DNA from 2 places in the Stenotrophomonas sp. YJH_SMC_64 genome. Region 1 is predicted to be linked to the other one. Evidence: predicted binding sites of a transcription regulator. Region 1 holds the regulator's gene; the other holds the start of a gene.
What was found. Region 1 encodes FliA, which starts transcription of late flagellar genes. Its sites were predicted from a motif close to TAAAGTTTNNCNNNCNNNGGCCGATAA; they were not measured.

Region 1 (10,630 bases):
GTGCGGCCTGGCCGGAGAGAACGGCTTCGAGGCGCGCCTTCACTGCGGCGACCGCAGCGGGGTCTGCGGCCTGGCCATGTTCGGCTTCGCGCAGCAGGGCGCGCAGTACATCCACCGAGGACAGCATGGCATCGACGGCATGGCCTTCCAGGGCGCGCTTGCCGGCACGCAGCTCATCGAGCAGCGTTTCCAGCACGTGGGTCAGGCCGGCGATGGCATCGAAGCCGAAGGTGCCGGCGCCGCCCTTGATCGAGTGGGCGGCGCGGAACACCGAATTGATGATCTCCGCGTCCTGCTGCCCCGATTCCAGGGCCAGCAGGCCAGCCTCCATCGCGTCGAGGCCTTCGCGGCTCTCCTCGAAGAAGGTGGCGTGGAAGCGTTGCAGGTCCATGCTCATGGCAGTGGTGGTCCGGAAGCGAAGAGGGGGAGCGGTGCGGGGCGATCAGCCCAGCACTTTCTGCACGGTGGCGACCAGCTGTTCCGGATTGAACGGCTTGACCAGCCAGCCGGTGGCACCGGCGGCCTTGCCTTCGGACTTCTTGTCGGCGGCCGATTCAGTGGTCAGCATCAGCAGCGGGGTGAACTTGTAGTCCGGCAGCTGGCGCAGTTCGCGGATCAGCGCGATGCCGTCCATGTTCGGCATGTTGACGTCGGTGACCACCGCGTTGAAGCGCTGGCCCTTGGCGCGACCCAGCGCGACCGCGCCGTCTTCGGCTTCTTCGACGGCAAAACCGGCCGAGGTGAGGGCGAAGGAAACCATCTGGCGCATCGACGCCGAATCGTCCACCACCAAGATACGTGCGCTCATGCAGCGTTCTCCACAGATTTCAGGTTGTCATGGGTTACGTCCAGGCCCAGGGCCTGGGTGACGCCCAGCAGGCGCGCGGCGTCACGGAAGGTTGCGGTGCAACCGTGGAAGCCGGTGCCCAGGCCTGCCTCGCGGCGGGCCTGCACGAATGCACACAGCACCTGCACGGCGGCCGTGTGGATGCGGGCGACCTGGCTTGCATCCAGGGTCAGCTCGCCTGCCTGCGCCACCAGCGGGGCGAGGCGGTTCTTGAGCTCGGTGCTGCTCTCGATGCCGAGATCCTCACCCAGTTCGACAGTGCTCATCGTTGCTCCGGACAAACGGTTCCGTGATCCATAACGGCACCCCGGCGGGGTTCTTTAGAGGAATCGACGCGGTGCGTCGATGCGGTCGCAGCTGAAAAGGGGGCGGAGGGGATCAAGTCGCAAGCGACCTGGCTCTACTGCAGCCCCCTCGGCAACGGCGACCGCGCAGTGGGGACGTAAGGTGTTGATCCAACGGATCAACTCCTTGCGTCCCCGACAGGCACCGCTTCGGCGCAAAGCGCCGAGCCACTTGCGACTTAATCCCCTCCGTCCCCTTTTTTCCAGATCAACTCAACAGCCGTGTGGCGTCCAGCAGGATCATCGGGCGCTGGCTGACCCGGGCGACGCCGCGGAACAGATCATTGGAGATCTGGCAGATGCGGGCGGTATCCGGGGGTTCGATCTGTGAATCGGTGAGGTTGGCGACATCTTCCACTGCCGACACGCGCAGGCCGATGGTCTCGCCGTCCTCTTCCAGCACCACGATGCGGGTCTGGGCATCGTCTTCTGCCGCTGCGGCGCCGAGGTGCAGGCCGAGGTCCATCACCGGCACCACCTGGCCACGCAGGTTCATGATCCCGAGCATCGCCGGTGCCGTGCCACGCAACGGCAGCAGTGGCACCGGCAACACCACTTCCTGCACTTTCAGCAGTTCCAGCGCATAGGCCTGGGTCCCGCAGCGCAGGCGCAGCCAGCGCGAGGTGCGCTCGCCGGCGCGGCGGTTCTGCGGGTGCGGGCTGCTGGCGGGCTGGTGCGCCTGCGCCTGCAGCTCCTGCCAGGTACCGGGACGGTTGGTGGCCGGGGCATCCAGGGCGACGCGGGGCGGCGGCGCGGCGGCAGCACGCGCGGCCGGGGCGGGCGCGGGTGCAGGGCGCGGTGCCGGGGGCGCAACCACGGCCGGTGGCGGCGTGGGGACATCCTCGCCACCCGCAGCGGCTTCGAACGCAGCCTGCAGACCGGGGCTGTCAGTGTGGGCGAGCTGATGGCTGTCGGCCGCGTCGGTCTCGTAGATCACTTCGTCGGGCAGGTCGTCCCAGGTGGGCTCCGGGCCGGCCTTGGCCGGGGCCATCTCGTGGATCACCTCGTCAGGCAGGTCATCCCAGGTCGGTTCGCGCTCCGGAGCGGCGACCGGCATTGCGGCGGCCTCGAAGGCGGCTTCCAGTGCTGCGTCGTCCTGTGCCGGGGCAACGGCAACAGCGTCCGTCTCATAGATCACTTCAGCGGGCAGATCGTCCCAGGTGGGCTCGCGCTCGGCCGTTGTGGCCGCCTCGAAGGCGGCTTCGAGCGTGGCGTTGTCCACGGCAGGCCCCGCGGCGACGGTGTCGGTTTCGTAGATCACCTCGGCCGGCAGGTCATCCCAGGTCGGCTCGCGTTCCGGTTCCGATGTGCTGTCCGGAGCCGGGGCGGCGCTGTGCGGCGTTGGCAGCACGACGGCCGCCGGGGCGATCGCTTCGCCCAGCAGTTCGTCCAGGTAGTCGTCCAGTACGCCGGTGCTGTTCATGCGGCCTGCTCCAGGGCACGGGCATCCTCACCGAGGATCCAGTTCAGTGCGCGGCGATAGGCGGCCAGGCCGCGGCCCGGATAGTCCTCACCAACGCTGGGCAGGGTCAGGCCTGCGGCATTGCTGATGCGGGTGTCGATCGGAATGGCGTCTTCCCACACGCGGGTGCCATGGCGATCCTGCATCGTGCGCAGCGACTCGTTGCCGGCGCGGGTGCGGCGGTCGAACAGGGTCGGCAGGATCGAGATCGGCAGCGGGCGGCGGCGCGAGCGCTCGACCATCTCGCCGGTGCGGACCATGCCGTCCAGGCCATGCAGGGCCAGCGGCTCGGCCTGGGTGGGAATGATCAGGCGGTCGGCAGCGGCCAGCGCGTTGATCATCAACAGGCCAAGGGTGGGGGCACAGTCCAGCAGGATGTAGTCGTGCTGGCCCTGGTGACGCGCCAGTGCGTTCTGCAGGGCCAGGCCGAGGCCGGGCTGGTTGGCGCTGCGGCGCTCCAGCGTGGCCAGCGCCGACTGCGCGCAGACGTAGTCCAGGCCGTGGATGCTGCTGGCATGGCACAGGCTGGAAAGATCGGCCGGCGGGGCGCCGAACAGTTCCAGCACGCCCGCCGGTGGCGGATCCACCGGCACGCCGAAGGCGCGGCTGAGCGAGGCATGCGGATCGAGGTCGATCAGCAGCACGCGATGGCCAAGCGCGGCCAGGCCGCGGCCGAGGGCGAGGGTGGTGGTGGTCTTGCCGACTCCGCCCTTCTGGTTGGCGACTGCCCAGATGCGCATCGGTTTACTCCTTCATTGCCGGGGGAACGGCGGCGCCGACGCGGCTGCCAGCCGGCACCGGCGGCAACTTCACCGGTGCGATGGGGGAGGTGGGGGCGGTAGCCGGAGTTGCGGCGGCCTGTTCGGTGGTGCTGTCGTCGACGGCGCCGGTGGCCGCGTTGAGGCGCTGGCCAAGCGGATCCACCGAATGCGAGGTGTCGGCCAGGATGATGACCATCACCCGGCGGTTGCGGTTGCGCCCCTGCGCGCTGTCGTTCTCTTCGCGCGGACGGAACTGGCCATAGCCAACCATCGCCAGCCGTGATGGCTGCACGCCCTGGTCCGCGAACAGGTGCACCACGCTGGCGGCGCGTCCGGCCGACAGTTCCCAGTTCGAAGGGAAGGTGGCGGTGGCGATCGGCACGTTGTCGGTATGGCCTTCCACGCGCACGCTGTTGGGCACGTCGCGCAGCACCTCGGCCAGGCTGGCCAGCGTCTGCCGTGCATGCACGTCCAGCGCGGCCGAGCCGGTGGGGAACAGGATGTCGCTGTTGATCTCCACTTCGATCCACAACTCGGTGCGGCGCACGCTGATCATGCCGCGGTCGATCAGCGGCGCCAGTGCCGCGGTGAGGCGGTCGGCGATGCTGTTGAGCTGGCGCTCGGCACGGGCGATCTGTTCCTGGTTGTGCACGGAGACCGGCATGCGCATCTGCGAGGCCATCGACGGCAGCAGGGTCGGGTCGTGCGACGGCGCGGGCGCGGAGGGGCCGATCTTGGTGCCGGACTTGATCACCGAGGGGCTGTCCCAGCCGCCACCCTGCACCTGCTTGTTACCCACCTGCACCGGGTTGATGGTGCGCGGTGCGCCGCCGAAGGCATCGGTGAGCGCGTCGGCCATGATCCGGTACTTGCCCTCGTTGACCGAGGAGATCGCGTACATGACCACGAAGAAGGCGAGCAGCAACGTCATCAGGTCGGCATAGGGGATCGCCCATGCTTCATGGTTGGCGTGCTCTTCGTGGTGCTTGCGGCGGGCCATGTCAGTGCAGGAAGCCGGAGAGGTTGGTTTCGATGTTGCGCGGGTTCTCGCCCTGGGCGATCGAAATCAGGCCTTCAATGACCATTTCGCGGTCGCGGGTGTTGTGCGAGATCACGCTCTTGAGCTTGGCGGCGATCGGCAGGAACAGCAGGTTGGCCGAGGCGATGCCGTAGATGGTGGCGGTGAACGCGGCGGCGATGCCGTGGCCGAGTTTGCTCGGGTCGGCCAGGTTCTTCATCACCGCGATCAGGCCGAGCACGGCACCGATGATGCCGAGCGTGGGCGCGTAGATGCCCATCGCTTCGAAGACCTTGGCGCCGGCCTGGTCCTGGTGCTCCTGGCTGCCCAGTTCGATCTCCAGCATGTGACGCATCGATTCGGGTTCAACGCCGTCCACCAGCAGCTGCAGGCCCTTGCGCAGGAACGGGTCCTGCTGCGCTTCCACCTGCGATTCCAGGCCCAGCAGGCCCTGGCGGCGGGCGATGTTGCTCCACTCGACGATCTGCTGGATCAGTTCGCGGCGATCGCTGTGCGGCGGGCGCACGACCCAGCGCACGATCTTGAACGCATGCTTGAACACCGCCGGCGAGGTGTGAAGCAGGATCGCGGCAACGGTACCGACGATGACGATCACGAACGCCGCAGGCGACCACAACGACGCCAGTCCGGCGCCCTTGAGGATGCTGCCGCCGACCAGCGAGGCCAGGGCGAGAAAGAGTCCAATGAGGCTGAGTCTATCCATGGTTCCGGTATCGGCTTGTATGAATGGGACTTGAGACACCGGGAGAATGCGTACAGACGGTAGTCACAGTTTTCGGGTCGCCGGGCCTTGCCCGGCGGCGTTCAGCGTATGCCGTCCACGTCCAGGATCAGTGCCATGCGACCATCGCCGATCAACGTTGCACCGGCATAACCGCGCAGGCCGCGCAGGGCTTTTGGCAGTGGCTTGATGACCACTTCCTCGCGCCCGCGCACCTGGTCCACGACCAGGCCGAAGCGCGCTTCCCCGGCCTGCAGCACCACGATGGTCAGCAGGGTTGACGCGGCCGGCGTCACATCCAGCCACTGGCGCAGGTCGACCAGCGGCAGGGTGTGCGAGCGGCGATCAAGCACGGCGCGGCCATCGAACCAGCCCAGCGAGGTGCGCGGCGCGTGCAGCACTTCCATCACGCGTGCCAGCGGTAGCGCGTAGACGTCCTCGCCGGCCTGCACCAGCAGGGTCGGCAGGATCGCGAGGGTGAGCGGCACGCGGATCAGGAAGCGGCTGCCACGACCCAGTTCCGACTGGATCTGGATCTGGCCGCTCAGTTCGCGGATGCGCGACTGCACCACGTCCATGCCGACGCCACGGCCGGAGATGTCGGTGACCTGCTGCTTGGTCGAGAAGCCCGGCAGGAACACCAGGTGCAGGCACTCCTCGCTGCTCAGGCGGGCAGCGGCTTCCGGATCGATCAGGCCTTTCTCACGCGCCTTCGCGCGCAGCTTCTCCGGGTCGATGCCGGCGCCATCGTCCTGCACCTCGATGCTGACGTAGTCGCCTTCCTGCTGCGCTGAGAGGCGTACATGGCCCATCCGGGGCTTGCCTTGTGCTTCGCGCAGGTCGGGCATTTCCACGCCATGGTCGATGGCGTTGCGGACCAGGTGCACCAGCGGATCGGCCAGTGCTTCGACCAGGTTGCGGTCGAGTTCGGTCTCGGCGCCGACCAGCTCCAGGTCCACTTCCTTCTTCAGCGAGCGGGCGACGTCGCGGGCGACCTTGGGGAAGCGCGAGAACACCTTGCCCACCGGCTGCATGCGGGTACGCATCACCGCCGACTGCAGGCGGGCAGTGGCGATGTCCAGCGTCGATACGGCGCGGTCCAGCTCCTCGTCGCGCAGGCGTGCACGCAGGGTCTTCAGGCGGTTGCGGGAAAGCACCAGTTCGCCGATCAGGTTGACGATCGCATCCAGGCGCTTGGTGTCCACGCGCACGGTGTGCTCGGCCTCGGCCATCGGCTTGGCCGCCGGCTTGGCGACGGGCGCCGGTACGGGCGCCGGGCGCGTTGCAGCGGCAGGTGCTGCCGCGACGGTGGCAGCAGGCTTCGCGCCTGGCGCAGCGCCGCCGTGCAGCTGGTCCAGCAGCGCTTCGAACTCGTCTTCGCTGATCAGGCCGTCGTCGGCCTTCCTGGCCGGCGCGACCGCGGTCGGTGCGTTGCCGCCATGCAGCTGGTCGAGCAGGGCCTCGAATTCGTCGTCGGTGATCAGGTCGCTGCCAGCTGCCGCAGGGGCGGCCGCAGCGACCGGCGCGGCAGTGCCACCGTTCATGTCGAACTGCGCGATCAGGTCCGGCGGCGCATAGCCTGGCTCGGTGCCGGAGGACACGGCGTCCAGCATCGACTGCAGGTAGTCCAGCGATTGCTGGGCGGCGTCGAAGTGGTGGGCCTGCAGCACCGCCTGCCCGGCACGCGCGATGCCCAGGGCCTCTTCAGCGGCGTGGCACAGCTCGACCATCGCAGTGACGCCAAGGAAGCCGGCACCGCCCTTGAGCGTGTGGTATCCACGGAACACCGCGTTGAGCTGCTCGGTGTCCTGCGGTGCCTGCTCCAGCGACACCAGCTGTTCGCCCAGGCGATCCAGGATTTCCTGTGCCTCGATGATGAAATCGGCAGTGATGTCGTCGGATACCGCGCTCATGCTTACAGCCCCAGATCCGACAACAGGTCGTCGGCGTCGTTCTGCGAGACCGCGTGGCGGTCCAGTCCCTTCAGTGCCGGCCCGGCCAGTTCCGGGTCGGTGCGATGCTGTTCCGGCGGCAGGCCGAGTGCGCCGAAGCCCTCGTGCACGCGGCGGACGATGCCGACCACGCGACGGATGATCTGCCCGGTCAGGTCCTGGTAGCTCTGGGTCAGGGCGATCTCGGTCAGGTTGTGGCGGATGCGCTCGAGCTGCGCGTCCTGGCCAGGCTGCAGGCCTTCAGCGCGCAGCTGTTCGGTCAGGCTGCGGCATTCCTCGGCCAGGTCCAGGGTGCGGTGCGTGGCCTGTTCGGTCATGGCCACCACGTGGTCCAGGCGTGCGCAGGCGTCGTCCAGCTCACCGGCCTCGCTGGGCACGGTCGGCAGCTCACCCAGTGCCTGCCCCAGCTCGCGGGCCAGCCGCGAGAGGCCGCTCATCATCGGCTGCGTACGCAGCGCGACCAGTCCGTCGATGCGCTGCCGCCAGGCGGCCTCGTCACCGGACTCGAGTGCGTCCAGGGCTTCCTGCAGGCGCAGGGAGAGGGCGCTCTTGTCGACCGTGGTATCCATCAGGCGCTGGCCGCCAGGCGTTCGAAGATCTTGCCGAGCTTCTCTTCCAGCGTCTGCGCAGTGAACGGCTTGATGATGTAGCCGTTCACGCCGTTCTGGGCGGCTTCGATGATCTGTTCGCGCTTGGCTTCGGCGGTGACCATCAGCACTGGCAGTGTCTTCAGCTTGGCATCGGCACGGATCGCCTTCAGCAGCTCGATGCCGGTCATCACCGGCATGTTCCAGTCGGTGACCACGAAATCGAACGGCTGGCTCTGCAGCAGCGACAGCGCGGCATGCCCGTCCTCGGCTTCGGCGGTATTGGTGAAGCCCAGATCGCCCAGCAGGTTCTTGACGATCCGACGCATGGTCGAGAAGTCATCGACGATCAGGATGCGCATGTTCTTGTTCAAAGCAGAGTTCCTTTGTTGTTCATTCCGGGCGGCCGGGGGCAGCCGCCTCGGGCATGTTCATTCTTCCAGGCCGGCGTCCGCCGCCTCGAAAATCTTGAGCCGGCCACGCAGGCGCAGCACCGCCTGGCCGTGGATCTGGCAGACCCGCGACTCGCTCACGCCGAGCACCGCGCCGATCTCCTTCAGGTTCAGTTCCTGCTCGTAGTAGAGCGAGAGCACCAGCTGTTCGCGCTCGGGCAGGTGGCCGATGGCCTTGCCCAGCTCGCGGCCGAACTCACCACGCTCCAGCACCTGCTGCGGGGTCGGGCCGCCCTGGGCGACGGTGTCCAGCTCGCCCTGGTCCTCGATGCGCGACTCCAGGCTCAGCACCTGGCCACGTGCGGCGTCTTCCATCAACCGCAGGTATTCGGGCAGCGGCATCTCCATCGCGGCGGCCACTTCGGTGGCGCTGGCGGCGCGGCCGCTGCTCTGTTCCAGGCGGCGGATGGTGGCGGCGGCATCGCGTGCACGGCGGTGCACGGAGCGCGGCACCCAGTCGCCACGGCGGATCTCGTCGATCATCGAACCGCGGATGCGGATCGAGGCATAGGTCTCGAACGAGGCGCCCTGGTCGGCGTCGTAGCTGCGCGACGCTTCTATCAGGCCCATCATGCCGGCCTGGATCAGGTCGTCCACTTCAACGCTGGCCGGCAACCGCGCGGCCAGGTGGTGGGCGATGCGCCGCACCAGGTCCGAATGCTGGGCGATGACCTCGTTGGCCGCCGAGCGCTGGACTTCCCTGTACTGGGCTGCGCCTTTCATGCGGCCACCCCGCGCTGCTTGAGGATGCGCTCGAGGAAGAACTCGACGCCGCCACGCGGTTCGGTCGGCGCCTGCCAGCGTGCGGTGCGACGCGCGATCTCGGTGATCGCCAGCGCGGCCGGGCTGGACGGGTAGGCCTTCACCACCGGCTGCTGGCGCTGCACCGACAGGCGCAGCCAGTCGTCCTGCGGCACGCAGCCCAGGTAGTTCAGCGAGACATCGGCGAGGAACTTCTCGCAGACGCGGGTCAGCTTTTCGTACAGCACGCGGCCCTCGTTGGGGTCGCGCACCATGTTGGCCACTACCTGGATGCGGTCCACGCCGCGTTCGCGCGACAGCACCTTGATCAGCGCGTAGGCGTCGGTGATCGAGGCCGGCTCGTCACAGACCACCACCACGGTGTCCTGCGCGGCCTGGCAGAAGGTCAGCACGCCGTCGGTGATGCCTGCGGCGGTGTCCACCACCATGATGTCCAGTTCGCGTTCCAGCTCGGAGAACACGTTGACCAGGCCGACGTGCTCGGCCGGGGCCAGCTCGGCCATGTGCCGGCGGCCGGACGCGGCCGGCACCACCAGCACGCCGTTCGGGCCTTCGACGATGACGTCGTCCAGCGAGCAGCGGCCGGCGACCAGGTCGGCCAGCGTGAAGGTCGGGTTCAGCCCCAGGATCACGTCGATGTTGGCCAGGCCCAGGTCGGCGTCCAGCAGCAGCGTGCGCTTGCCCATCCCGGCCAGTGCCACCGCCAGGTTGGCGGACACATTCGTCTTGCCCACGCCGCCCTTGCCGCCAGTGACGGCAATGGTGCGCACAGGGCCGAGCGGCTCGCTGCGGGTGGCCGACAGCGGGAAGGTCTTGGTCAGCTTGGCGTACTCACGCGACGGCATGGTTCAACTCCGGGTTGCAGGGTATATCGGCCGCTCGGCGCAAATCTTCAAGGCGAAGTACAAGATTGGCTGCACTGGCCCGGTGCAGGTCGTCCGGAACGTCCTGGCCATCGGTCACCCAGGTGATCGGCAGGGCGTGGTCCACGGCCACTGACAGGGCGTTGCCGAAGCGGCCCGTCTCGTCCAGCTTGCTCAACACCAGGCCCTGCAGGTTGGCGGCGCCGAAGCGGCGGACCACCTCGTCCATGTCGCCGAAGCTGGTGTTGGCCGGCAGCACCAGCAGGGTGCGTACCTGGCGGGCGGCGCGCAGCCACTGCAGCTGCGCGGCCAGCGCGCGGTCGCGCGGGCCCAGCCCGGCGGTGTCGATCAGCACCAGCTTGTAGTCCTTCAGGCGTTCCAGCAGCTGGTCCAGGTCGGTGCCGCTGTTGGCCTCGTGCACCGCGATGCCGAGCTGGCGGCCGTAGCCGTACAGCTGCTCGCGGGCGCCGATGCGGGTGGTGTCGGTGGTCACCAGGGCCACGTCGCGCGGCGCATGCTTCTCGGCGAAGCGCGAGGCCAGCTTGGCGATGGTGGTGGTCTTGCCGGCGCCGGTCGGGCCGACCAGGGCGATCACGCCGCCTTCTTCCAGCGGGTCGACCGGGGCGATCGGCAGCTTGCGCGAGATCAGCCCCAGCATCAGGCCGCGGCCACGATGGGCTTCGGTCTCCAGCGGGATCTGCATGGCCACGTCGCGGGCCAGCCCGGCGTCGAAACCGTACTCGTCCATCAGGTCCAGCGCGGTGGCGCGCACCGGGCTGCCACGCAGGCGCTCGTCGGTGAAGCGGTTCATCTCGCGCTCGATCACCTGGCGCATGCCGG
Region 2 (10,630 bases), on a different contig from region 1:
GCGTGATCAGCCGCGAGGACATCGCGCGCCAGCCGGTGCACGACCTGGCCACCCTGCTCAGCCGCGTGCCCGGCGTGACCGGTGGCCTCAGTGCGGTTGGCGAGCAGTCCAAGATCAAGCTGCGCGGCATGCCGTCGAACTACACGCTGGTGCTGGTGGACGGCAAGCGCATGGGCAGCTCGGCCTCGACCAACTACCGGCCGGACCTGGGCCGCCAGGACCTGAACTGGATCTCGCCCGACCAGATCGAGCGCATCGAAGTGGTGCGCGGACCGATGTCGTCGCTGTATGGCTCCGACGCCATGGGCGGCGTGATCAACATCATCACCCGGCGCATCGGTGATGACTGGAGCGGCAGCGCCACCCACAGCTATACCCGCCCGGGCGACGGCAAGCGCGGCGACACCCAGCAGATCGGCGCGACGTTCTCCGGCCCGCTCGGCGAGCGCTTCGGCCTGCGCATCGGTGCCAACAGCATGCGCCGCGATTCGGATCGCTCCAATGGTGGTGTCTACGGCAACGCGTATGCAGGCGAGAAGGACCGCAATGTCGATGCGCTGCTGCAGTGGAAACTGAGCGACGCGCAGGAACTGTCGCTCGAAGCCGGCCATGGCGTGCAGCAGGCCTTCATCGACGCTTCGCTGGAAAAGCAGGATGAAGGCGCCTGGGGTGCCAGCGAACTCAAGCGCAGCTCGCTGGCGCTCAACCACGATGGCAAGTGGAGCTTCGGCAATTCGAAGATCAGTGCGTACTGGACCGAGTACAGGAACGACATCGGTGCTACCGGCCGTTCCGAAGCCACCGATACGATCATCGAGGGCAGCCTGACCACGCCGTTCACCCTCGGCGTTGAACACCAGTTCGCCGTGGGCGGCCAGTGGAAGCGCCAGGAGCTGACCAACACCGACACCATCGGCCGCGCGCCGATCGACTATGCCGGCAATGCCGTCAGCGGCTCCGATCTGGAAGTGGATACCTGGGCCCTGTTCGTCGAAGACGAAGTGAAGCTGCACCGCACCCTGGCACTGACCCTGGGCGCGCGCCTGGACCACCATGAGACGTTCGGTGGCCACGTCAGCCCGCGCGCCTACCTGGTCTGGCATCCGGCCGAGCAATGGACCATCCGCGGTGGCGTTTCCAAGGGCTTCCGCGCCCCCAGCCTGACCGAGAACTCCGCCAGCGCCGCCACCCAGTCCGGTGGCCGTGGCTGCACCTCGCTGATTCCGCTGGGCTATACCCGCGGCGGCTGCTACATGGCCGGCAACCCGGACCTGGACCCGGAAACCAGCACCAACCGCGAAATCGGCATCAGCTTCGACAACGATCTGGTCGATGCCGGCCTGACCTACTTCCACACCGACTTCAGGAACAAGATCGAGTACGCACCGCTGGGCAGGTTCAACGGCATCTGGTGGACGCGGATGAGCAACGTGCAGCGCGCACGCACCAGCGGCATGGAAGGCAGCTTCAATGTCCGCTTCGGCGAGCACTGGCGCTGGCGCACCTCGGCGACATGGATGAAGGAAGCCAGGAACCTGACCACCGGCCGCAACCTGATCGATACCCCCGAATTCTCGGGCTATTCGTCGCTGGACTGGACGCCCGACGCGGTGTTTTCCAGCAGCCTGTCGGCGCAGTACACCGGCAGGCAGGCCGGCACGGCGACGACCTTCCTCAAGGCCTACACGCTGTATGACCTGACCGCCGCCTGGAACGTCAATGAGGTACTGACCCTGCGTGGCGGCGTCAGCAACCCGGCCGACAAGAAGCTGTATGCGGAAGGCTCCACCGATTACTTCGTGGCCGGGCGCAGCTACTTCCTCAGCATGACCGCGCGGTTCTGACCAAGAGCGTCCGCCGCGATCGCGCTGGCGACGGGCCAGCGCGATCGGCGGTGTTGCGGATTACTCGCTTTCCAATGCGGCGGCGGGCGCCGCGCTCTGCGTAGCCGCCGTGCGTGCACGGTCCATCGCCACCGCCAGTTGCTGGCGTGCGAGCAGCTGTTGTGCCTGCACCACTTCAGGTGTCGGCAGGAGCACCGGTCCCGGTGCGTTTTCCGGTGTAGCAGGTGTGGTCATGCAACCTCCATGGACATCCCGCCGCCGCACGGATTCAGCTGGTGCGGCAGCGGAACTGCGCACCCTATCCTAAAAACAAGGCGGGCGGGTGACGGTGCGCGCCCCTGCCGCAGCAGCCGGAACAAGGCAGGCGTCACATTTTTGACGGTGACGCTTGGATCCTGAATAGGACTTGTCCTATCATGAAAACGTTTTCTCACAGGGATGTCTCCCCCAATGAATACCACTGACCTGTCCCAGTTCAGCCCGAAGTGGCAGTTCCGCTTCAACTTCTTCCGCCAGCACGGCGCCCCCAAGAACCCCGGCTTCAAGCAGGCCTGGAAGGCGCTGTCCTTTGGTGACCGCCTGAAGATCAACCTGAACTTCTTCGCGTTGTTCTTCGGTGCCATCTACCTGCTGATTCTTGGCATGTGGCGCAAGGCACTGGTGGTGATCGGCATCAACATCGCGCTGGCCATCATCACCATGTTCCTTCCGGACGTCGTCGGGCGCATGCTGTTCATCGCCATGAACCTGCTGGTCGCCTCCAGCACCAACTACAGCTACTACCTGGAGAAGGTGGAAGGACGTACCAGCTGGAACCCGTTTGAAGGAATGTTCTGAGCCATCAGACCTGCGCAGGATGCGCGGCAAGGATGCAACCGACGCCCGGCCCCCGCCGGGCGTCTTCGTTTCCGGGATCAGGCCGCGCGGCGGGCCATGGCCTCCGGTTCGGCCTGCAGGCGGAAGCGCGAGACCGCCACGGCCAGCTGCTCGGCCTGCTCCTCCATAGCCCGCGCCGCGGCGCTGGCTTCCTCCACCAGCGCGGCATTCTGCTGGGTGGTCTCATCCATCTGCACCACGGTCTGGTTGACCTGCTCGATGCCGGCGGACTGTTCGCGCGACGCAGCCGAGATCTCGGCCATGATCTCGTTGACGCGCCCCACCTGGCCGACGATGGCCTGCATGGTACGGCCCGCACCGTGCACCAGCTGCGCACCGGCACCGACCTGCGCCACGGATGCGTCGATCAGTTCCTTGATCTCCTTCGCTGCGCCCGCCGAGCGTTGCGCCAGCGCGCGCACTTCGCTGGCGACCACCGCGAAGCCGCGGCCCTGCTCACCGGCCCGCGCCGCTTCCACCGCCGCATTCAACGCCAGGATGTTGGTCTGGAAGGCGATGCCGTCGATCACCGAAATGATCTCGGCGATGCGCTGCGAGGAGGCCTCGATCTGCTCCATGGTCTGCACCACCTGGTTGACCACTTCCCCGCCCTCGCTGGCAACGTCAGCGGCGGATCCTGCCAGGGTATTGGCCTGCAGCGCGTGGTCGGCGTTCTGGCGCACGGTGGAGGTCAGCTCCTCCATCGAGGCGGCGGTTTCTTCGAGGTTGGCGGCCTGCTGCTCGGTACGACGCGAGAGATCGCTGTTGCCCGCAGCGATCTCACCCGCCGCCAGGCGGATGCTGGCGGCCGACTGCTGGATCTGGCCGACGATCTGGGTCAACTGCTGCACGGTGCTGTTGGCATCGTCGCGCATCACCGCGAACACGCCATGGAAATCACCGCGCATGCGTGCGCTGAGGTCGCCGGCGGCAATCGCGCGAAGCAGCGTCGAAAGCTCAGCCAGGTTGTGATCGCTGACCTGCATCATGATGTTGAGGGTCTCCACCATGCGGCGGAAATCGTGGTCGAAGCGCTGGGCATCACCGCGTACAGCGAAGTCGCCGGCCGCCGCGGCGGCGGCCAGCTGCTGGATCTGCTCGTTGATCGCGGCCAGGTTGCTCTTGGTGGTGGCCATCGCTGCGGTGAACACCGCCTTCTCGCCCGGCAGCGCTTCCATGTCCACGCTGAGGTCACCCACCGCGTAACGCTGCATCACCTCGACCAGGCGCTGGGTGACCGCATTGCTGGAAGCCACCAGCTGGTTGCTGTCGGCCACCATGCGGCCGTACTCGCCGGGGAAGGCAGTGGCGTCCATGCGGTAGCTCAGCTCGCCAGCATCGTGGCGGCGCGCCATTTCCGCCTGCGCCGCCATCACCGCCTGCAGCTGCCCGCGCATGCCCTGCATCGCGTCCAGCAGGCGGCCCACTTCATCGTTGCTGCGCGCAGGCAAGGTGCTGTCGAGCTTGCCGGCGGCGACGTCACCCGCCACCCGCACCGCTTCGGCCAACGGGCGGATCGCCAGGCGGCGCAGCAGCACATAGACGCCGGCACTCAGCGTCAGCGCGGCCACCACGCCCACCAGCAGCGTCAACCACAGCAGCTGGCGCGCCTCGGCCACGATCACCGCGTGCGGCATCACCACGCCCAGCGCGAAGCGCTGCGGGGCATTGCCCACGCGTAGCGGCACGTAGACGCGCACGTTGCCGGCTGCATCGGGCGTGAAGGCTTCGAACCGGCGGTCGGCGGCGATGTCGGCCAGCATGCTGCGGGTCAATGCGTCGGTGCGCGGCTTGCCGATCTCGGCGGCATTCGCCGAGGCCAGCACCACGCCGTTGGGCGAAAGCAGCTCGACGCGGCCTGCGCCCATCGGCGTCAGCGTCGCCAGGTGCTTCTGCAGCGCCGCCAGCGAGAAGTCGACGGTGAACACGCCGAGGAAGGTACCGTTTTCGACGATCGGCGAGCTCAACGTGCTCATCAGCACCTGCTGGCCGGCGATGTCGTAGGCATAGGGCTCGCTGACCTTGGGCAGCTTGTCGCGGCTGGGTACCACATACCAGTCGGCCGAGCCGTCGGCGGCTTCGGTGTAGTCGGTCATGGTCGACTGCTGCGGCTTGCCGTCATGCCAGGCCCAGTAGCTCATGTAGCGGCCGCTGGCATCGTGCATCGCGGTATTGGCGAACTCGGCATCCTTGCCATCGAAGGCATCGGCCTCCCACATGGTGCTCTTGCCCAGCCACTCCGGGTGGGTGCGCAGCTGCTCGCCCAGCACGGCAGCCAGGCTGGCGCGATCGGGCACGTCACCCCGCGCACGCTGGGCGAGCACGGCTTCGACCATGGCATCGTTGCTGGCAAACGCCGTGCCCAGATCGGCGGCGACCTGGCGCGCTTCAGCGTTGGCCTCGCTGGTCATGGTCTGGCGCGAGGCATCGATCAGGCTGGCACTGGCCTGGCGATAGATCAGGAACGCCGTCAGGCCGAAGCACAGCAGCGCGATGACGGCGGTGCCCAGCATCAGCTTGTGGGCGATGCTGCCCGGGCGGCGGGCAGCGGCGGAACGGGAAGAAGGCATGGAGGGGTCCGCAAGGCAGTTCAGGACGACCGGCACCGGGAGGGCACCGCGCAGGCGCGCGATCCGTCGCGCAGGCCACCGGCCGCCGGGACCCGCCCGGCGCAGGAAGCGCACCGGGTTAGCGGCCGCCTGCCAACGAGGTTGAGGCGACCGGCCTACACATTCCTGAATCCACTCAGGGACGGGACAGGGATCCGTCCCCGCTTCCCCTATTCGGCCACCCGATCCTTGATCCACTCCGCGCGTGGCAACACCTCGATGCTGCCTGCGGCGTACTGCTGCAGCACGGCGTCCGGCCCGAAACGCGGCTGCCACCCCAGCTCCCTGCGGATGCGGGCGCTGTCGTAGACGCGGTCGACGCTCAGCGGCAATGGCCAGCCGCGGCGCTCGAACTCGGCCAGCAGCTGCGGTACGCGCCGGGCCAGTACATTGCGCGGCTGGGAGGCCAGTTCCAGGCAATCCTCGCGCCGGAACGGGGTCGCGGCGCAGGCGATGTAGCGGGCGAAGGCCGGCCCCTCATCCAGCAGCAGCGCGGCATGGGCACTGGCCACGTCACGGGCGTCGATCCCACGATGCAACCGGAACATCGCCATCCGTTCCGGCGGTTCCGGGAAGCAGCGCCCCATCCGCAGCACGCGCACCCCGAAGTCCGGTGCGGCGGCAGCTTCAGCCAGGGCCTCGGCCTGCAGCTTGCTGCGGTGGTAGATCGTTCGCGGCAGCGGCTCGGTATCCTCATCGATCCAGCGGCATCCCCCTGCCACCACCGCGTGGCCGTACAGCGCGGTGGTACTGGTCAACACGAACCGCCGCGCGCCTGCCTCTCGCGCCGCCTGCAGCAGGTGCGCAGTCGCGTCCACGTTGATCTGCTGGAACACCGCGTCCGGTACCAGGCCGACGTGTGGCGCATGCAGGGCCGCGGTATGGATGACCGCGTCGACGCCCTGCACCGCGCGCACGACGGCTTGATGATCGGTGACATCGGCAATGATGCGCGTGGTGGCAAACGGACTGCGGTCCAGACCCACCACTTCATGGGCAGCCGCCAGCGCGCCGAAGATCGCGCGCCCGATCCGCCCGGAACTGCCGGTCAACAAAATCTTCATTGAGTCCATTCACTCGAAGCGCCCGGGAACTACCGGGATGCTTCGATTCTAGGCATGCAACGGAACATCTGCGATAGGACGACCGCGCAACTGTGCGTTCATCCTGACGACTTCGGCGGAGCCAGCAGTTGACGCGCGATGGAGAGTGGATCGTTGCCGCCTGCCGCGTGGGGCGCGACACCGGTCCGTTAGCAGTTGCCACCGGTGCGCAGTTTGATCGGTTGCCGGTCCGGAACGTTTATCTGATAGCCATCGGGCAGCAGCACAGGATCATCGAACATATGTGCGGCACCGCCACTGCGGCCGCCGGCGTTGCCGCACATCCGAGGGCCGGCAGTGAATACGCGACGAATGCGGCCGCCGGGCCGGCTGCGTGATCATCCCGGTGCGCAGGGCGCGTGAAAACCGGGGCGAAGATGGCGACCTGGACTTAGCGTGCGATGGCCAAGCATGGACGCCGTCGTCCACGAAGGCGGCGTCCACACTGCAGGAGATTTCACATGACTGAGCAGAACCCGCGCAGCTCCAACCGGGGCTTCGCCTCGATGGACCAGGACAAACAGCGCGCGATCGCCGCCAAGGGCGGGCGCGCGGCACATGCCTCCGGCAATGCGCACGAATTCAGTCCGGCCGAAGCACGTGTCGCAGGCCGCAAGGGCGGCGAAGCGATCAGCCGCGACCGCCAGCACATGGCCACGATCGGACGCGAAGGTGGACACGCACGCCACGCCAACGCGCGCCAGCAGCAACAACAGCCTCAGGCGATCGAACGCACGACAGAGGACCCGCAACGCCAGCAGGGCTGAATGCTGCGCGTCAAGCCGATGCACGCTGCCGATGCAGCCCAAGCGCCGCAAGCAGGGCCAGCGCACCCGCCACCGCCATCGCCCAACCGAACCCACTGGCCATCGCACTGCGGTACCAGGTCAGCACCTGCGGCGTGGCGTGCATCGAGCCCGGGTGCAGGATCAGTTCACGCGCCTGCGCAACAAGCCGCTGCTGCCCTGCGGCCTGTGCGCAGGCGGTGAACTGCTGTACGGCACGCTGGCCCATCAGGCTGCCCATCAGCGCGATGCCCAGGCTCATGCCTGCCTGGCGCAGCGCGTTCATCGTGGCTGACGCGATACCTGCGCGTTCGGCCGGTGCGTTGGCCATGATCGCCATGCCGGTCGCTGGCACTGCCAGCCCCATTCCAATGCCAAGCAGCATCAGCACGGCAGTGGCATGAGCGCGCGAAGTAGCCGGTTCGAACGTGGCCATTGCGCATAGCGCCACACCGGCCAGGAGGTAGCCCAGCACCAGCGCGGCATGCAGCCCGAGGCGGGCAACCAGGCGCCCGAACAACAGCGAGACAACACCCATCAACAGGAACTGGGGAGCCAGCTGCGAGCCTGCCAGCGCGGCGCTGTGCCCCTGTGCCTGCTGGAAGAAAAGCGACAGGAAGAACAGGCTCGCGTAGGCGGTGAAGCCCAGCACGAACGAGGCCAGGTTGAGCATGCGGAAGCGACCGTCGGCGAACAGGTCCAGCGGCAGCAGTGGCCGTGCCACCCGCCGCTCGACGATGCCGAACAGGATCAGCCCCGCAATTGCGGCGCCCAGCGCCAGAAGCGTCACCGGGGCCAGCAGGCCCTGCTCGCCGATCGCGATCAGGCCATAGCACAGCGCGCCCAGTGCACCGATGCTGAGCAGCTGCCCGGCCGGATCCAGCGCGGCGTGCTGCGGGTGCCGTCGCTCGGCGATACTCCAGGCGCCAAGCACAAACGCCAGCAGCCCCAAAGGCAGGTTGATCAGGAAGATGCTGGGCCAGCCGGCCCGCTGCACCAGCGCACCGCCGAGCAACGGGCCAAGCACCAGGGCCAGCGCGCTGAAGGCGGACCAGCCACCGATCACGCGTGCACGCTGGCCCGGATCGGGAAATGCGTGACTCAGGATCGGCATCGCACTGGGAATCAACAGCGCACCTGCCACGCCCTGCACCGCGCGCCCGGCGACCAGGGTCGAAAGGTCGTTGGCGCAGGCGCACAGCAGCGAGCCCATGGTGAAGGTGGCGACGCTCAGCAGCCACATCCGCCGATGACCGTAGCGATCCCCCAACGGACCGGCCGACAGCATCAGCGCCGACAGTGCGATCGCATAGGCGTTGATCACCCATTGCAGGCCCGCCATGTCGGTCTGCAGCGCCTGCTGCAGGGTTGGCAGGGCCACGTTGACGATGCTGATGTCCAGCGAAGCGAGAAATGTACCGAGGTAGGCCGCCAGCACCAGGGCGGGCCGTTGGAGGCGTCTCATGCGTGGATCCGGGGGGAGGATGTGCGCGCATCCTATCCACTGACTGACCGTCGGTCAATGACCGGCGGTCAGTCAGTGCGAAGGGGCAGCTAGAATGGCGTCCGTCACACCCGGATACCGCCCACCATGCAGACCCCAGCTGTCGCCAGGCCTCGCACCAAGCCCGCCGAAACCCGCCAGGAGGAACTGATGGACGCCGCGCAGGCGTTGTTCCTTTCGCAGGGTGTGGACGCCACCACCATCAGCGACATCGTCGCCGCGGCCGACGTGGCCAAGGGCACTTTCTATACCTATTTCGCCTCCCGCACCGAGATCCTGCAGGCGCTGGCGCAGCGCTACACGCGGCAGTTCATGGACGAGGTCGAGCAGGCAGTGCAGCAGCACCCTGCCGGTGATGGCGCAGCGCGCCTGCGCGCCTGGATCCGCGCCAACATCGAGATCTACGCGCGCACCCACGCGTTGCATGACGTGGTGTACGCCAACCATCACCACCACCAGCGGGGCAATGCCGAGCGCAATGCGATCCAGCAGCAGCTGCTGGGCATCCTCGAAGCGGGCAACGCAGCCGGACTGTGGCAGCTGCCTGCTCCACAGGTCACCGCCTCGTTGATCTATGCCGGCGTGCACGGTGCCACCGACGACCTGATCGCCACACCCGCACAGGATGCCGATGCCTTCATCGCCGCTGTGGAAGCGGATTGCCTGCGCATGGTCGGCGTTCCGGCAGCGCCGACGCGCAGCGGCAGACGCCGCTGACGCAACGCTTCCCGCTCAGGTGTGGGCGAGAATGTTCAACAGCCGCCCGAACGGGTCGCGGACGAAGAAACGACGCACTCCCCACGGCTCGTCGGCAGGGCCATACTCCAGCGGGATGCCGGCCGCGTGCATGCGCTCCAGCACCTGCTGCAGGTCGTCCACTTCGATCGACAGATCGGGCACCGCGGTGCCGGAACCCCCTTCGCTGGCAAAGCTCACCTGCGCCAGCGCACTGCCCTGCCCGCCATGGGTGACGATCCAGCCATGATCCATCACCACCGGCATGCCCAGCAGCCCGCCATAGAACGCTGCGGCACGCGCCGGGTCGGGCGTGGCGATGTTGGCGACAATGCGTTTGACGGCCATGTGCAGCGGCTCCGGTGCGATTTCACATCCTCGCCGCTGCGTGCATGGCCCGCAAGCGGGCTCAGGCCAGATGCCCGCATCGCCACCTGAGGCGATCGCTGGAACAGAAGAGCCCCGTCGATGACGGGGGCTCCGCGTACGGCTCAAACGGCGCGACTCACACGCCCATGCACAGATCGACCACGCAGGTGTTGTACGCCTGCTGGCATTCACCGGCATCGGTGCCACTGGCCAGGCACATCTGATAAGCCCGCCAGCACGGCTGGTCGCAGGGCTCGACCGGCCCTGCCACTGCCACCGAACCGGTACACGCCAACGCGAATACCGCCACTGCGATCACCTTCCTGACAACACGCATCGCCATCACTCCTTGATAAGCCTGGTGAGCCCAGGCCGGCCCACGTTAGCGAGGACACGGGGAGACGAAGTGAAGCCCACTGTCACGCACACTTAACCTGTTCACAATTTTCCTTTCACATGCATGGGGGATGTCGCCACGGATTGGCGTTAACGGCCTTGTTGCCCGTCCACCAAGGAAGTTGCCCGATGAATCACCCGCTGCACGGCCGTTCGTCCCACTCCCGCTCCCCGCTGCACAGCCGCCTCGCGCTGGCCGTGTCCAGCTCTCTGTTGCTTGCCGCTGCCGCGCCCGCCATGGCCGGCGAGGCGCTCGACGCATGGCAGCAACAGCGCCAGCTGCAGGCGGCGTGGGCACAGCCCGCCGTCAGCGCGCCTGCAGCATCGACGGCCGCCACGCCCGCGGCAACCGCCACCGCCCTGCTCGGCATTCCGGGCGATGCCGCCAGCTGGCGCAGCGATGAATTCA

Region 2: a site for FliA is predicted at 5,409-5,435, ahead of AC5P9L_RS04205 (methyl-accepting chemotaxis protein). Genes of this name have one in related genera too.

Annotation. Positions count from the first base shown of each region.
Region 1 covers NZ_JCAFUN010000021.1:3,856-14,485, forward strand. The annotation lists gene AC5P9L_RS19590 (chemotaxis protein CheA) at 1-397, opposite strand, end outside; gene AC5P9L_RS19595 (response regulator) at 443-808, opposite strand; gene AC5P9L_RS19600 (STAS domain-containing protein) at 805-1,113, opposite strand; gene AC5P9L_RS19605 (chemotaxis protein CheW) at 1,400-2,614, opposite strand; gene AC5P9L_RS19610 (ParA family protein) at 2,611-3,393, opposite strand; gene motD (flagellar motor protein MotD) at 3,398-4,414, opposite strand; gene AC5P9L_RS19620 (flagellar motor protein) at 4,416-5,156, opposite strand; gene AC5P9L_RS19625 (chemotaxis protein CheA) at 5,258-7,087, opposite strand; gene AC5P9L_RS19630 (protein phosphatase CheZ) at 7,090-7,695, opposite strand; gene cheY (chemotaxis response regulator CheY) at 7,695-8,087, opposite strand; gene AC5P9L_RS19640 (RNA polymerase sigma factor FliA) at 8,145-8,888, opposite strand; gene AC5P9L_RS19645 (MinD/ParA family ATP-binding protein) at 8,885-9,772, opposite strand; gene flhF (flagellar biosynthesis GTPase FlhF) at 9,759-10,630, opposite strand, start outside.
Region 2 covers NZ_JCAFUN010000003.1:198,542-209,171, reverse strand. The annotation lists gene AC5P9L_RS04220 (TonB-dependent receptor domain-containing protein) at 1-1,844, shown strand, start outside; gene AC5P9L_RS04215 (hypothetical protein) at 1,905-2,078, opposite strand; gene AC5P9L_RS04210 (DUF2628 domain-containing protein) at 2,295-2,681, shown strand; gene AC5P9L_RS04205 (methyl-accepting chemotaxis protein) at 2,759-5,290, opposite strand; gene AC5P9L_RS04200 (NAD-dependent epimerase/dehydratase family protein) at 5,500-6,393, opposite strand; partial or broken gene AC5P9L_RS04195 (S41 family peptidase) at 6,492-6,772, opposite strand; gene AC5P9L_RS04190 (KGG domain-containing protein) at 6,894-7,199, shown strand; gene AC5P9L_RS04185 (MFS transporter) at 7,210-8,682, opposite strand; gene AC5P9L_RS04180 (TetR/AcrR family transcriptional regulator) at 8,809-9,438, shown strand; gene AC5P9L_RS04175 (VOC family protein) at 9,454-9,804, opposite strand; gene AC5P9L_RS04170 (hypothetical protein) at 9,962-10,162, opposite strand; gene AC5P9L_RS04165 (autotransporter domain-containing protein) at 10,351-10,630, shown strand, end outside.